Regions from separate parts of the Aliivibrio fischeri ATCC 7744 genome, predicted to be linked through region 1. Evidence: predicted binding sites of a transcription regulator. Region 1 holds the regulator's gene; each other region holds the start of a gene.
What was found. The regulator CRP, encoded in region 1, controls carbon source genes, mostly activating them, when cyclic AMP is high. The targets are predictions, from matches to a motif close to TGTGANNNNNNTCACA.
Positions count from the first base shown of each region.

Region 2: the regulator CRP is predicted to act here: its motif matches at 2,207-2,222, upstream of AVFI_RS15595 (NupC/NupG family nucleoside CNT transporter).
Region 3: the regulator CRP is predicted to act here: its motif matches at 1,794-1,809, upstream of cdd (cytidine deaminase).

Region 1 covers NZ_CP092712.1:2,614,662-2,618,982, reverse strand. Annotated here, with positions in the region: gene astD (succinylglutamate-semialdehyde dehydrogenase) at 1-733, shown strand, start outside; gene AVFI_RS11965 (DUF1338 domain-containing protein) at 745-1,539, shown strand; gene crp (cAMP-activated global transcriptional regulator CRP) at 1,613-2,245, opposite strand; gene AVFI_RS11955 (OsmC family protein) at 2,491-2,895, shown strand; gene hslU (HslU--HslV peptidase ATPase subunit) at 2,977-4,311, opposite strand.
Region 2 covers NZ_CP092713.1:441,606-445,926, reverse strand. Annotated here, with positions in the region: gene nfsA (oxygen-insensitive NADPH nitroreductase) at 1-656, shown strand, start outside; gene AVFI_RS15600 (L-serine ammonia-lyase) at 720-2,090, shown strand; gene AVFI_RS15595 (NupC/NupG family nucleoside CNT transporter) at 2,323-3,543, shown strand; gene deoD (purine-nucleoside phosphorylase) at 3,566-4,285, shown strand.
Region 3 covers NZ_CP092712.1:1,666,776-1,671,096, forward strand. Annotated here, with positions in the region: gene sbcB (exodeoxyribonuclease I) at 1-737, shown strand, start outside; gene AVFI_RS07780 (CidA/LrgA family protein) at 734-1,084, shown strand; gene AVFI_RS07785 (CidB/LrgB family autolysis modulator) at 1,084-1,767, shown strand; gene cdd (cytidine deaminase) at 1,919-2,812, shown strand; gene AVFI_RS07795 (amidase family protein) at 2,890-4,053, opposite strand; gene purT (formate-dependent phosphoribosylglycinamide formyltransferase) at 4,270-4,321, shown strand, end outside.

The sequences.
Region 1 (4,321 bases):
CGAAATGGGAGGCAATAACCCAATGGTGATATCAAAAGCATTCGGTGATTTAGATGCAACGGTATATACCATAGTGCAATCTGCATTTATTAGTGCAGGACAACGCTGTACTTGTGCTCGACGCTTGTATGTTCCTGAAGGTGAAAAGGGTGATGCTTTATTAGCACGTTTAGTTGACGTCACGAAAAATATTCATGTTGATCAACCTTTTTCTGAAACGACGCCATTTATGGGGGCACAAATATCGATTGCTGCGGCTGAATTTATCTTAAATGCTCAGAAAAAGTTACAAGCATTAGGCGGTGAATTGTTACTGGAAGCGAGAAGTTTGGGGCATGCATTTGTATCTCCAGGGATAATAGATGCAACAAATGTCGCGGAATTACCAGATGAAGAATACTTTGGCCCACTATTGCAAGTCATACGTTACACCACATTAGCGCAAGCTGTGGAGCTTGCTAATGACACTCGCTATGGATTATCTGCGGGATTAGTTTCAACCGATGACAGTGAATGGGATTATTTCGTGGAGCATATTCGAGCTGGAATTGTGAATCGAAATCGTCAATTAACAGGAGCAAGTGGTGATGCGCCATTTGGTGGGCCGGGTGCATCAGGCAACTTAAAACCAAGTGCTTATTATGCGGCAGATTATTGTGCTTATCCGATGGCATCAATGGAAGGTGATGCATGTGAGATTCCTGAGCAATTATCTCCAGGTTTAACTTTGTAGGAGTGCTGAAAATGAATAATGTAAACACACTTTTTTCATCATTATGGCAAGACTATATTACACGTTTGTCGCCATCGGCAGACCAAGTGCATCAATTGCTATCCAGTGGTGGTGATATTGTAAATGATCATATTGCCTTGCGGACGTTTAATTTGCCTAAGGTTGGTTTATCCACATTAGCCGCGCCCTTTTTAGCTATTGGGTATAAACCGTGTGATGAATATGAATTTATTGCTAAAAAATTGAAAGCACAACATTTTGAGCACCCAGATCCTAATGCACCACTTGTGTTTATCAGTGAGCTATTGGTTGAAAAATTATCTGATGATGCTCAAACCATAATTAAATCATTAGTAGAACAAGTTCCTGCTCATTATTTTGCAACTCGTGACTTTCTGTCTTCAGGTAGACCGTGGTCTTTAAGTTTTGATGAATATAAGGTGTTAGCAAAAGAGAGTGAGTATGCTTCTTGGTTAGCTGCTCATGGTTATGGAGCGAATCATTTTACCGTGTATGTTAATCAACTTGATGGTTTTGATGAAGTAGTTGATGTTAATCAGCACTTACGTAATGCTGGATTTAGTATTAATGAGGTTGGTGGAGAAGTAAAAGGCTCTCCAGAGGTTTGTTTAGAGCAATCATCTACAATGGCGGATAAAGTGATGGTTAAATTTAGTGATGGTGAGTTTGAGATCCCTGGTGGATTTTACGAATTTGCTAAACGTTATGAATTACCAAATGGTGAACTATACACAGGGTTTGTTGCGGCTTCTGCGGACAAAATCTTTGAAAGTACTGACGGGTAAAGCTGTCATCTCTAGACATAAAAAACGCAGCTATTGAGCTGCGTTTTTATTTGCTTATGGTAACGACGTTAAATTAACGAGTACCGTAAACTACAATTGTTTTGCCGTGCGCTGAAATCAGGTTTTGCTCTTCAAGCATCTTTAAGATACGGCCAACAGTTTCACGTGAACAACCAACAATTTGACCGATCTCTTGACGAGTGATCTTAATTTGCATGCCGTCTGGGTGAGTCATTGCATCAGGTTGTTTAGCAAGGTTTAGTAGCGTTTGAGCGATACGGCCTGTTACGTCTAGGAATGCTAAGTCACCTACTTTTTGGCTAGTGATTTGTAAACGAGTTGCCATTTGCGCAGAAAGACGCATTAGGATATCTGGGTTAACTTGGATAAGTTGGCGGAATTTCTTGAATGAAATTTCTGCTACTTCACAAGGGCTTTTCGCACGAACCCACGCTGAACGCTCTTGACCTTCTTCAAATAAGCCAAGCTCACCAATGAAGTCACCTTGGTTTAGGTAAGAAAGGATCATTTCTTTACCTTCTTCATCTTTGATAAGTACAGCAACAGAACCTTTTACAATGTAGTAAAGAGTTTCCGCTTTTTCACCCGCGTGAATTAGCGTGCTCTTTGAAGGGTACTTATGAATGTGACAGTGAGACAAGAACCACTCTAATGTTGGATCTGTTTGAGGTTTACCTAGAACCATACTTTATACTTCCTCTGCGTTTGCCAAGTAGGCGATGTCCATTTTAAAATAACTGAGCCAAATATCAGTTTGGCCTATACAATATGGTTATCGGAACAAGGCTGCATGTTCGTTGAGATAATTAACAAAATCATACCTTGTTTCGCAATTGATTTCTTGACTTTGATCGTATGAATTGTGCGACCAAGGGCACAGTTTCGTGAAATGGATCACGAGTTTTCCTTTTAAGTAGTAAAGAGGCTTTTATGAACGCTGAAGTTAAATGGATTGAGGGATTGTCTTTTCTAGGTCAATCTCAATCAGGTCACTCTATTGTTATGGATGGTAATGGGGGAGAAAAAGCACCAAGTCCGATGGAAATGGTCTTAATGGCTGCTGGAGGATGCAGTTCTGTTGATGTTGTTGATGGACTTAAATCGGCAAATCAAGAAGTCACAGCTTGCGTTGCTAAGCTATCTAGTGAGCGTCGTGAAACTGCACCAAAGTTGTTTACTTACATTAATATTCACTTTGAAGTAACAGGTAACAACCTAGATTCAACGGTTGTCGAGAGAGTCACTGCGGATTCATTACAGAAATATTGCTCTGTATGTTTAATGCTTGGTGAGGGCGTAAAAATGACGCACTCATGGGAAATTATCTCTGCTTAAACTTTAGAACTACAGGGTGAGTTAATATTAAAAAGCCTCGCAAGTTAACCCTTGTGAGGCTTTATTTTAAGTTATGAGAGATTACAGAATGAAGCGGCTTAGGTCTTCATCAGCAACAAGTTCACCTAGGCGTGAACTTACATATTCAGCATCAACAATTAAGCTTTCGCCATTTTTTTCAGAAGCATCATAAGAGATCTCTTCCATTAGTCGTTCCATCACTGTGTGTAGACGGCGAGCACCGATGTTTTCAGTGGTTTCATTTACTTGGAATGCGGATTCAGCAATACGACTGATGCCATCTTCAGTAAATTCAACTTTTACATTTTCGGTCGCTAATAGAGCAATGTATTGCTCAGTTAATGATGCATTAGGTTCGGTTAAAATGCGTTTGAAATCATTTGCTGTTAGCGCTTCAAGTTCAACACGGATTGGTAAACGACCTTGTAATTCAGGGATCAAGTCAGATGGTTTTGCCATTTGGAATGCACCTGAAGTGATGAATAACATATGATCGGTTTTCACCATGCCGTGTTTAGTACTAACCGTGCTGCCTTCTACTAATGGAAGTAAATCACGTTGAACACCTTCACGAGATACATCACCAGAGTGAGAGTTTGAACCTTTACAGATTTTATCAATTTCATCGATAAACACGATACCGTGGTTTTCTACATTGAAGATCGCTTGTTCTTTTAGCTCTTCAGGGTTAACCAGCTTCGCACCTTCTTCTTCTGTTAGCGCTTTAAGTGCATCAACGATTTTCATCTTGCGCTTTTTGGTTGTATTGCCGCCTGATAGGTTTTGGAACATACCTTGAAGTTGGTTTGTCATCTCTTCCATACCTGGAGGAGCCATGATTTCAACGCCAACTTGAGGTGCAGCAACATCCACTTCGATTTCTTTATCGTCTAACTTACCTTCGCGTAATTTTTTACGGAAAGATTGTCGTGTACCAGAATCGTTATCGCCTTCTTCATTATTACCCCAAGCGTCACGAGCTGGTGGCAGTAAGATATCTAGAATGCGATCTTCTGCGTGCTCTTCAGCTCGGAATTTTACTTTTTCAACCGCTTGTTGATGCGTCATTTTAATAGCAACATCGGTTAAATCACGAATGATGCTTTCTACTTCTTTACCAACGTAACCCACTTCAGTGAATTTAGTTGCTTCAACTTTGATGAAAGGTGCGTTTGCAAGTTTTGCTAAACGACGAGCGATTTCGGTTTTACCGACACCTGTTGGACCAATCATCAGAATGTTTTTTGGTGTTACTTCTGTGCGCAACTCAGGAGCAAGTTGCATACGACGCCAACGGTTACGAAGTGCAATGGCAACTGAACGTTTTGCTTTATCTTGACCAATAATATGGCTATCTAATTCGTGTACGATTTCACGAGGAGTCATCTCAGACATGGTAATTCCT
Region 2 (4,321 bases), on a different replicon from region 1:
CTAAAGAGCAATTAGATACCATCATCAGTGCGGGTATTGCAGCCTCTTCTTCTAGCTTGCTCCAAGTCAATTCTATTATTCGAATTACCGATAAGGAAAAACGAAAAGCATTAGTTGAGCTATCAGGAGGCCAGCCTTATGTTGAAGGTGCGGCGGAGTTTCTTGTTTTCTGTATTGATTTTCAACGTCATTATGAAATGAACCCGGAGATCAAAGCCGAATTTACCGAACTTACTCTTATTGGTGCTGTTGATGCAGGTATTATGGCGCAAAATTGTCTTTTAGCTGCAGAATCTATGGGATTAGGAGGTGTGTATATCGGTGGGTTACGTACAAACGCACAAGGTGTCGATGATTTATTAGAACTGCCAAAAAACACAGCTGTTTTGTTTGGTATGTGCCTAGGTTACCCAAATCAAGCGCCTCAAAAAAAGCCACGTTTAAGTCCTGATGTTATTGTTCATGAAAATAGTTATCAGCCACTGGATAAAAGTAAAATTGATGAATATGACGAAATAATGCAAAGCTACTATGCAACGCGCTCGACGAATCAAAAACAAAGTTCATGGTCAGAGCAAATTACAGGAAAACTATCTCAAGAATCTCGCCCTCACATTAAAGGCTACTTAAATAATAAAGGCCTAGCTATTAAGTGATATAAGCATAAATAGAGAAAACAACTAAACTTAAAACAATAAATACGGTTTTAAGGTGTTGTTATGCTTTCTATCTTTGATATTTTCAAAATTGGGGTTGGTCCATCAAGTTCTCATACTAATGGGCCAATGATTGCGGGTTATCATTTTACTCAACTGATTGAGCCTTACTTACCTCAAATAACACGCATTCAAGTTGATCTTTATGGATCTCTTTCATTAACCGGTATAGGGCACCATACTGATCGTGCAACGCTTCTGGGTTTACTTGGAAACAAACCCGATACGATAAAAATAACCAGTGCCAATCGCGCTATGCGTAAAGCAATAGAAGAACATACCCTCCAACTCTCTGGCCTATCAACCATCTCCTTCGATTATCAAACAGACATGCGGTTTCATAAAACAAATTTACCCTTGCATGAAAATGGTATGACTATTTCTGCTTTTACTACTGATAACAAACAAATCGCAATCGAAACGTATTACTCTGTTGGCGGCGGTTTCATCGCAACCGAAAGCGAACTTAAAAATGAAAATCAAGCACCAGAAATCAAGGTAGAGTTCCCTTTTGGCTCAGCGGATGAAATGCTAGAAAAAGCAGAAAAGTATGGACTCAGCCTAAGTGGATTAGTCTTACGTAACGAAGTCTCATTCCAATCAATAGAAGCAATTAACTCTAAAGCAGACCAAATCTGGAAAGTCATGTCCCTTTGCATGGAAAGAGGCTTTCAAACTGAAGGCATTCTTGAAGGTGGCTTAAATGTCACCCGTAGAGCACCTGCATTACTCAAAAAATTAGAAGTGAATACATCCACGCATAATGATCCTATGGAAGTATTAGATTGGGTGAATCTGTTTGCTTTTGCCGTTAGCGAAGAAAATGCAGCGGGCGGTCAGGTTGTAACCTCCCCTACAAACGGAGCAGCAGGTGTGATCCCAAGTGTTTTGATGTACTACCACAAGTTTATTAAACCCTTAGACACTAAGCAACTTAAAGACTTTTTAGCCGTATCGGGTGCTATCGGGATTTTATACAAAACCAACGCCTCTATCTCTGGAGCCGAAGTTGGTTGCCAAGGTGAAGTTGGCGTGTCGTCCTCCATGGCGGCAGCGGGGCTAACATCGCTTCTTGGTGGCAGTAATGAACAAATTTGCATGGCCGCTGAAATTGCAATGGAACATTCCTTAGGCATGACTTGTGACCCTATTGGGGGACTGGTTCAGGTTCCTTGTATCGAACGAAACGCGATGGGAGCAATGAAAGCCATAAATGCTTCACGTATGGCGTTAAAGCGCACAAGCAAATGCTTAATCTCACTAGATAAAGTCATTGAGACCATGTACCAAACAGGAAAAGACATGAATAAGAAATATCGAGAAACTTCACTAGGAGGATTGGCTTTAATTCATATGGCTCCTCCTTGTGAGTAATAATGGCCGCTCTATACTTCCATGAAGCTCTTCTTCTACAGGCCTAAATAACTCGATTAAGCCCTATTTTCATAGTTTGATTTGCATAACAGAAATACAAATCAACCTCTTTAATTTGTGACTACTATCATACTATTCCCACACAAATAGATAAGAGCGGAAAAATTTCCGCTTTTTGCTTTTTTAGCCGCCGTATTGTCTTTATTACCTTTTAAATCCTTTGGAGTATTTCATGTCATTATTCATGAGCTGTGTTGGAATCTTGGTGCTATTGTTCATTGGATTTTTACTATCCGAGAATAAAAAAGCCATCAATGTAAGAACGATCGTCATTGCGCTTATTACTCAAATATCATTCGGGGCTTTTGTAATGTATGTTCCTTTAGGTCAAGGAATACTACAAATGATGAGTGATGCGGTTAATCATATTATTAACTTCTCAAATGAGGGACTAACCTTCGTATTTGGCGATCTCGCTAACTATAAAGTCGGCTTTATTTTTGTGATTAACGTTCTTTGTGTCGTTATCTTTATTTCTGCACTTATCTCCGTGCTTTATTACCTCAAAATAATGCAGTTTGTAATTAATTTAATCGGTGGTGCGTTATCTAAATTATTCGGTACGAGTAAGGCGGAATCAATGTCTGCTACAGCTAACATTTTTGTTGGCCCTATCGAAGCTCCTTCAATGGTACGTCCGTTAATCAAAAAAATGACTCGCTCTGAACTGTTTGCGGTAATGACAGGCGGATTAGCGAGCGTTGCTGGCGGTACAATGATTGGCTACATCAATTTAGGAATAGACCCAAAATATATTTTAACCGCTTGCTTTATGACGGCTCCTGCTGGACTTCTGTTTGCCAAATTACTTTGCCCACAAACAGAACAAGAAAAAATCACTAATGAAATCGAAATCGATGACGAAACCACACCTAAATCACTCTTAGATGCGATAACTGATGGTTCTATCATGGGGATGAATCAAGTCGCCACCGTGACAGCCTTACTTATCTCCTTTGTTGCTTTGATCGCATTAGTAAATAGCTTAGTTGGCGGTATTGGTGATTTAATCTCGATTGAAGGTTTAAGCCTAGAACTGATTATCGGTTATATATTATCTCCTCTGGCTTTTTTAATGGGGGTTCCTTGGAGCGAAGCCGTTACCGCAGCATCACTAATTGGCCAAAAAATTGCGGTTAATGAGTTTGTTGCCTATATCAACTTTATTGAAATAGCGGAAACCTTGTCTCCAAAGACTCAAGCTATTGTTGTATTCAGCCTTTGTGGTTTTGCCAACATTGGTTCTTTAGCGATGGTTATTGGTGGCCTTGGTGCTATATGTCCAAATAAACGCCATATTCTTTCGGAAATTGGACCTCGTGTTTTAATGGCCGCAATTCTTGCAAACTTAATGTCAGGTACCATTGCTGGTGCGCTTCTTTCATTTTCTTAACATGTACTAATAAGGATTAATCATGTCGACTCCACATATTAATGCACCACTGGATGCATTTGCAGATACTATCTTGATGCCAGGTGATCCACTTCGCGCAAAATTAATAGCAGAAACTTATTTAGAAAATGTTGTTCAAGTTACTGATGTTCGAGGCATGTTAGGTTTTACTGGCGAATTTAAAGGTCGAAAAATCTCAGTCATGGGTCACGGAATGGGCGCACCATCTGCATCCATTTACTTTCATGAACTAATGACAACTTATAAGGTAAAAAACTTCATCCGCATAGGAAGCTGTGGCGCTATTCATGATGATGTGAAACTTAAAGATCTTATTGTAGCTATTGGTGCATCAACCGATTCAAAAATGAATCGCATTCGTTTTAAAGATAACGATTTTGCTGCAACTGCAAATTACAATATGCTTAGCGAGTGTGTTAATACGTTAAAAACGACTGACATTAATTACCTTGTAGGTAACGTTTTTTCTTCTGATCTATTTTATCGTCCAGATGAAGAGCAATACGACATGATGGCACGTTATGGCATTCTTGGAGTAGAGATGGAAGTTAATGCACTTTATAGTGCAGCAGCAGAAAACCATTGTAATGCCGTTGCCCTATGTACCGTGACTGACCATATTAAAAACCATGAACATTTGACGGCGGATGAACGTCGCACTGAACTTCATGAAATGATTAATGTTGCACTGGATGTAGCATTAAAATTACCAACTGAATAAAACATATCTTAAAGGCCAATTAATCATTGGCCTTTT
Region 3 (4,321 bases), 950 kb from region 1:
TTTCAGGCATGTTTGGTGTAGATAGAGGTAACATCAGTTGGATAGTGCCAGTGGCTTGGCATCCAACCAATAACAACGCAGTTATTACTATTGATTTGGCTTTAGACCCAAGTGTTTTTCTTGAGTTAAATGTTGAAGAACTGCATCAGCGTATGTACACCAAACGTTCTGAACTTGGCCCTGATGAGCTTCCTGTTCCTGTTAAACTAGTGCATTTGAATAAGTGCCCTGTTCTTGCGCCTGCAAAAACATTGACTGCTGAAAATGCCGCTAATTTGAATGTGGATCGCGAAGCGTGTTTACGTAATCTTAAAGTGATACGTGAAAACCCTGAGATCAGACAAAAACTGATTGAGCTGTACAGCATTGAGCCAAACTACGAGAAATCAACCAATGTGGATACGCTTCTTTATGATGGTTTCTTCTCGCATGCTGATAAAGCGACCATTGATATTATTCGTCAATCAACGCCTGAGCAGCTAATTGACTTTGAGCCAAACGTGACAGATCCACGTATCAAACCACTGTTATTCCGATACCGTGCACGTAACTTCCCGCACACATTAAACGAAGCTGAGCAATTAAGATGGCACGCTCACCTTCAAGACTATTTTCAAACTCACTTGCCAGATTATGAAGCGAGTTTTGAAAGTCTATACCTTGAGTCCGAAGGTAATGACAAAAAAGTGGCTATTTTAAAAGCCGTGTATAACTACGTACAACAATTAATATCATGATTAAATATCTTTATTCTTTCGCTTGGATCTTCGCCTCGTTGTTTGCTGGTAACGGCATTCAATCTTGGCTGAACATATCTGTTCCGGGAAGCATTATTGGAATGCTTATTTTATTCACCGCTATGGTTATCGGTATTTGCAAACCAGATTGGACAGCCACAGGTTGCCAATTTTTTATGCGCAATATGCTGATCTTGTTTATTCCTATTTCGGTAGGCTTAATGACCCATTTTGATTTGCTACTTAACAATGCAATTCCAATTATTGTGAGTACGGCTGGTGGTTCATTATTAGTATTGGTTTGCTTGGCACTCTTTATCGACAAAATTGATAGAGGTAACAGCTAATGTGGGTCATTCTTACGCTTATCGTTTTTTATTCTGCTCGTTGGTTTGCAAAACGTTTCCCTCACCCAGTGAATAACCCGTTATTACTGAGTGTGTGGAGTGTGTGTATTGTTATTCCTATCTTGATGGTTCTGCATGTACCTTACGAAACCTATTATGCTGATAATGCTTTCCTAAGTTACTTGTTACAGCCTGCGGTGGTTGCACTTGCTTATCCTTTATATGAGCAATTGCCTCATATTCGAGCGAACTGGAAAATCATCTTGCTTGCATGTAGCGTGGGGTCATTGTTCTCAATGATATCTGGTGCGTTCCTTGCAGTTTGGATGGGAGCTGATATGCAACTGGTTGCGAGTATTTTACCAAAATCAGTGACAACACCTATTGCTATGGCTATTTCAAGTCAGCTTGAAGGTGAAGCGGCAATCGCAGCAATCTTAGTACTTCTGGCTGGTTTGATGGGGGCGATTTTTGCTTACCCAATTTATAACATGTTGGGTATTAAGAGCTCACTTGCTCGTGGTCTAACAATGGGTAATGTTTCCCACGCATTGGGGACAGCTCAAGCTGCTGAAGAGAATCCACAAGATGCAGCATTCAGTTCATTAGCCCTAGTTATTTGTGGGATCATCACTTCCCTCGTTGCACCGATTATCTACTCCTTCATGGTAATGATGAAATAATCGCGCTCAAAACAGCACCAATATGGTGTGACTTCTCTCTCATTGATGTAATTTATGTAACTTTACATCAATGAGTGTGATTTTGATCTATGTTTCCAGCTCAATTGTCACTAAAATGATCCTATAAGAACTTAAAAGGATCACCCTACTCATGACAAGACTACAACAACGCTTAGAAGAAGCCCTAGCGAACTTACCTGACGCCCTGCGTACTTCATTAACACCAATCATCAATGCTGAATTTAAAGGTGTTATTAGCAAGGAACAATTTCAATCACTGCAAGCTGACAGCGAGTTAAGCGATAAAGAATTACGCTTAGTATTATTACCTCTTGCTGCTGCTTTCTCTGTTGCTCCTATTTCTAATTTTTATGTCGGTGCGATTGCTCGTGGTTTGACTGGTAACCTTTATTTTGGCGCAAACATGGAATACAACGATGTTCAACTTGGCCAAACTATTCACGCTGAACAATCAGCAATTAGCCATGCGTGGATCCAAGGTGAAACGGGTATTTCTGACATCACAATTAACTTCAGCCCTTGTGGTCACTGTCGCCAATTTATGAATGAGCTAACCACCGCTGATTCTTTAATGGTTCAACTTCCTGAGCGTAATGAAAAATCACTACAAGAATACTTACCTGAGTCTTTTGGTCCTAAAGATTTAGGCATTGAAGGCGGATTACTTGCTCCTCTTTCGCACAACTTAGCGTTAGAAACAGAGTCTCCACTATTACGTAAAGCATTAGAAGCGGCAAACCGCAGCCACGCACCTTACTCACATAACTTAAGTGGTATTGCGCTTGAGATGGAAAGCGGCGAAGTATATTACGGTATGTATGCTGAAAATGCGGCATTTAACCCAAGCTTACCACCACTACAAGTGGCACTGGTTCATGCAAATATGTCTCGTGAAGACATCTTAACGGTTAAATCAGCTGCGCTAGTTGAAGATCACAAAGGCGCTATTAGCCACCTTGCGATTACACAAAGCACATTAGAAGCACTAAATCCAGATGTAACATTAGAGTACGCTTCTTTATAAGAAGTAGAAATTATTCTATAGATAACGTAAAGGAGGCTTTGTTGGCCTCCTTTTTATTTGATTAACATCTCTGATGTCTATTGATTGCCTTTCCAACGAATAGCCACATCAATCAGTTGTCTATCCATTCCTTTTTGCCCAACTAATGAAATGCCCCAAGGAGAATCATTTACCGTAAACCAAGGTAAATGCAACTGAGGTAAATCCGCCAAGCTTGCTAACGAAATGTATTTTAAAATTTGAGCGTTCAATTTGTATAACTGCTCATCCGTTGCCGTTGTAGGCGGTGCAATATTGGCTGTTGTTGGCATAAGTAACAGTGTTTTTTCATCTAAAATGGATTCTAAAACAGAAATCACTAACTCTCTTTGTTCTAAAGCGATCCTTTCATCTTTATATTTTAAAGACGCAAGCCACTTCATCTGCATCTTTATTTCATTACCTACTGCCGCTTTGTTCTTTTCATACCACAGTTCTAAATTACGCAAACCTCGCGTTGCCGAAAGCACTTTGAAACTCTCTGCTGCCTTAGTGGTGATAATTTTACTGATCGATTTGCTGCGTATCACTTCATAAGGAGAAGATTTAATTAATGTCTCTAACTTTGTTTTCGCTTCTTCTGGAATATCAGCAAATAAACTATCAAGGACGACAATACGTTCCACTGTCACTAATGGAGACATAGGCGTAAGCACGGTTGCTACTTTTCGTATATCTGATAAATTTTTTGCCACCCACCCCAATGAAGTATCTTCTTTTGCAATACAATCGATACCTTGCATGTTTACTGCACTGGCAGATGCTTTAAAACCATATAAACCAGCATATAAAGCAGGAACACGAATCCCACCACCAAAATCAATGCCTAAACCAATATCTGCATCGCCATTAACCACGGCTGCTACTGCACCACTCGATGAGCCGCCAATAAAGCGCCCTTCGCTGTTTTTATTTGGTATTGGGCCGTAGTGTGGATTGTGTCCATGTAGACCAAACCCAAATTCGTCCATTTGAGTTTTACCGACAAATATAGCGCCTTTTTTTAATATAAGATCAACGGCAGGAGCGTTCTCTCTCGCTTTTTTTTGCTCTAATAACCACGTTGGATTACCTTGGCCATTCGGCGTATTTTTTATATCAATGCAATCACTTACAACAAATTTTTTATTTTCTAAAAGGCCATAAAACGCCCATTGTTGTGACTCAACTTCATGAGAGACATACATGGTTTGCTCATCCATAACTCAGCGTACTGTTTAATTTCGAAAATGCAGCATACCAGTCACATAAATGAATACAATTTCACTTATTCTCATTATCAAGAAAACTATCAGTTACGTGATCCAGTTTGCATTTTTAATTCCATTCTATTTATAAGGAATAAATAGCAAACGTTTGCGTATTTAATTAATTTTAGTATGATAGCGCCATCTTTCTTTATTACATGAGAATTTCATATGTTTGGTACAGCTCTGTCTTCTTCTGCAACAAAAGTATTATTACTTGGTT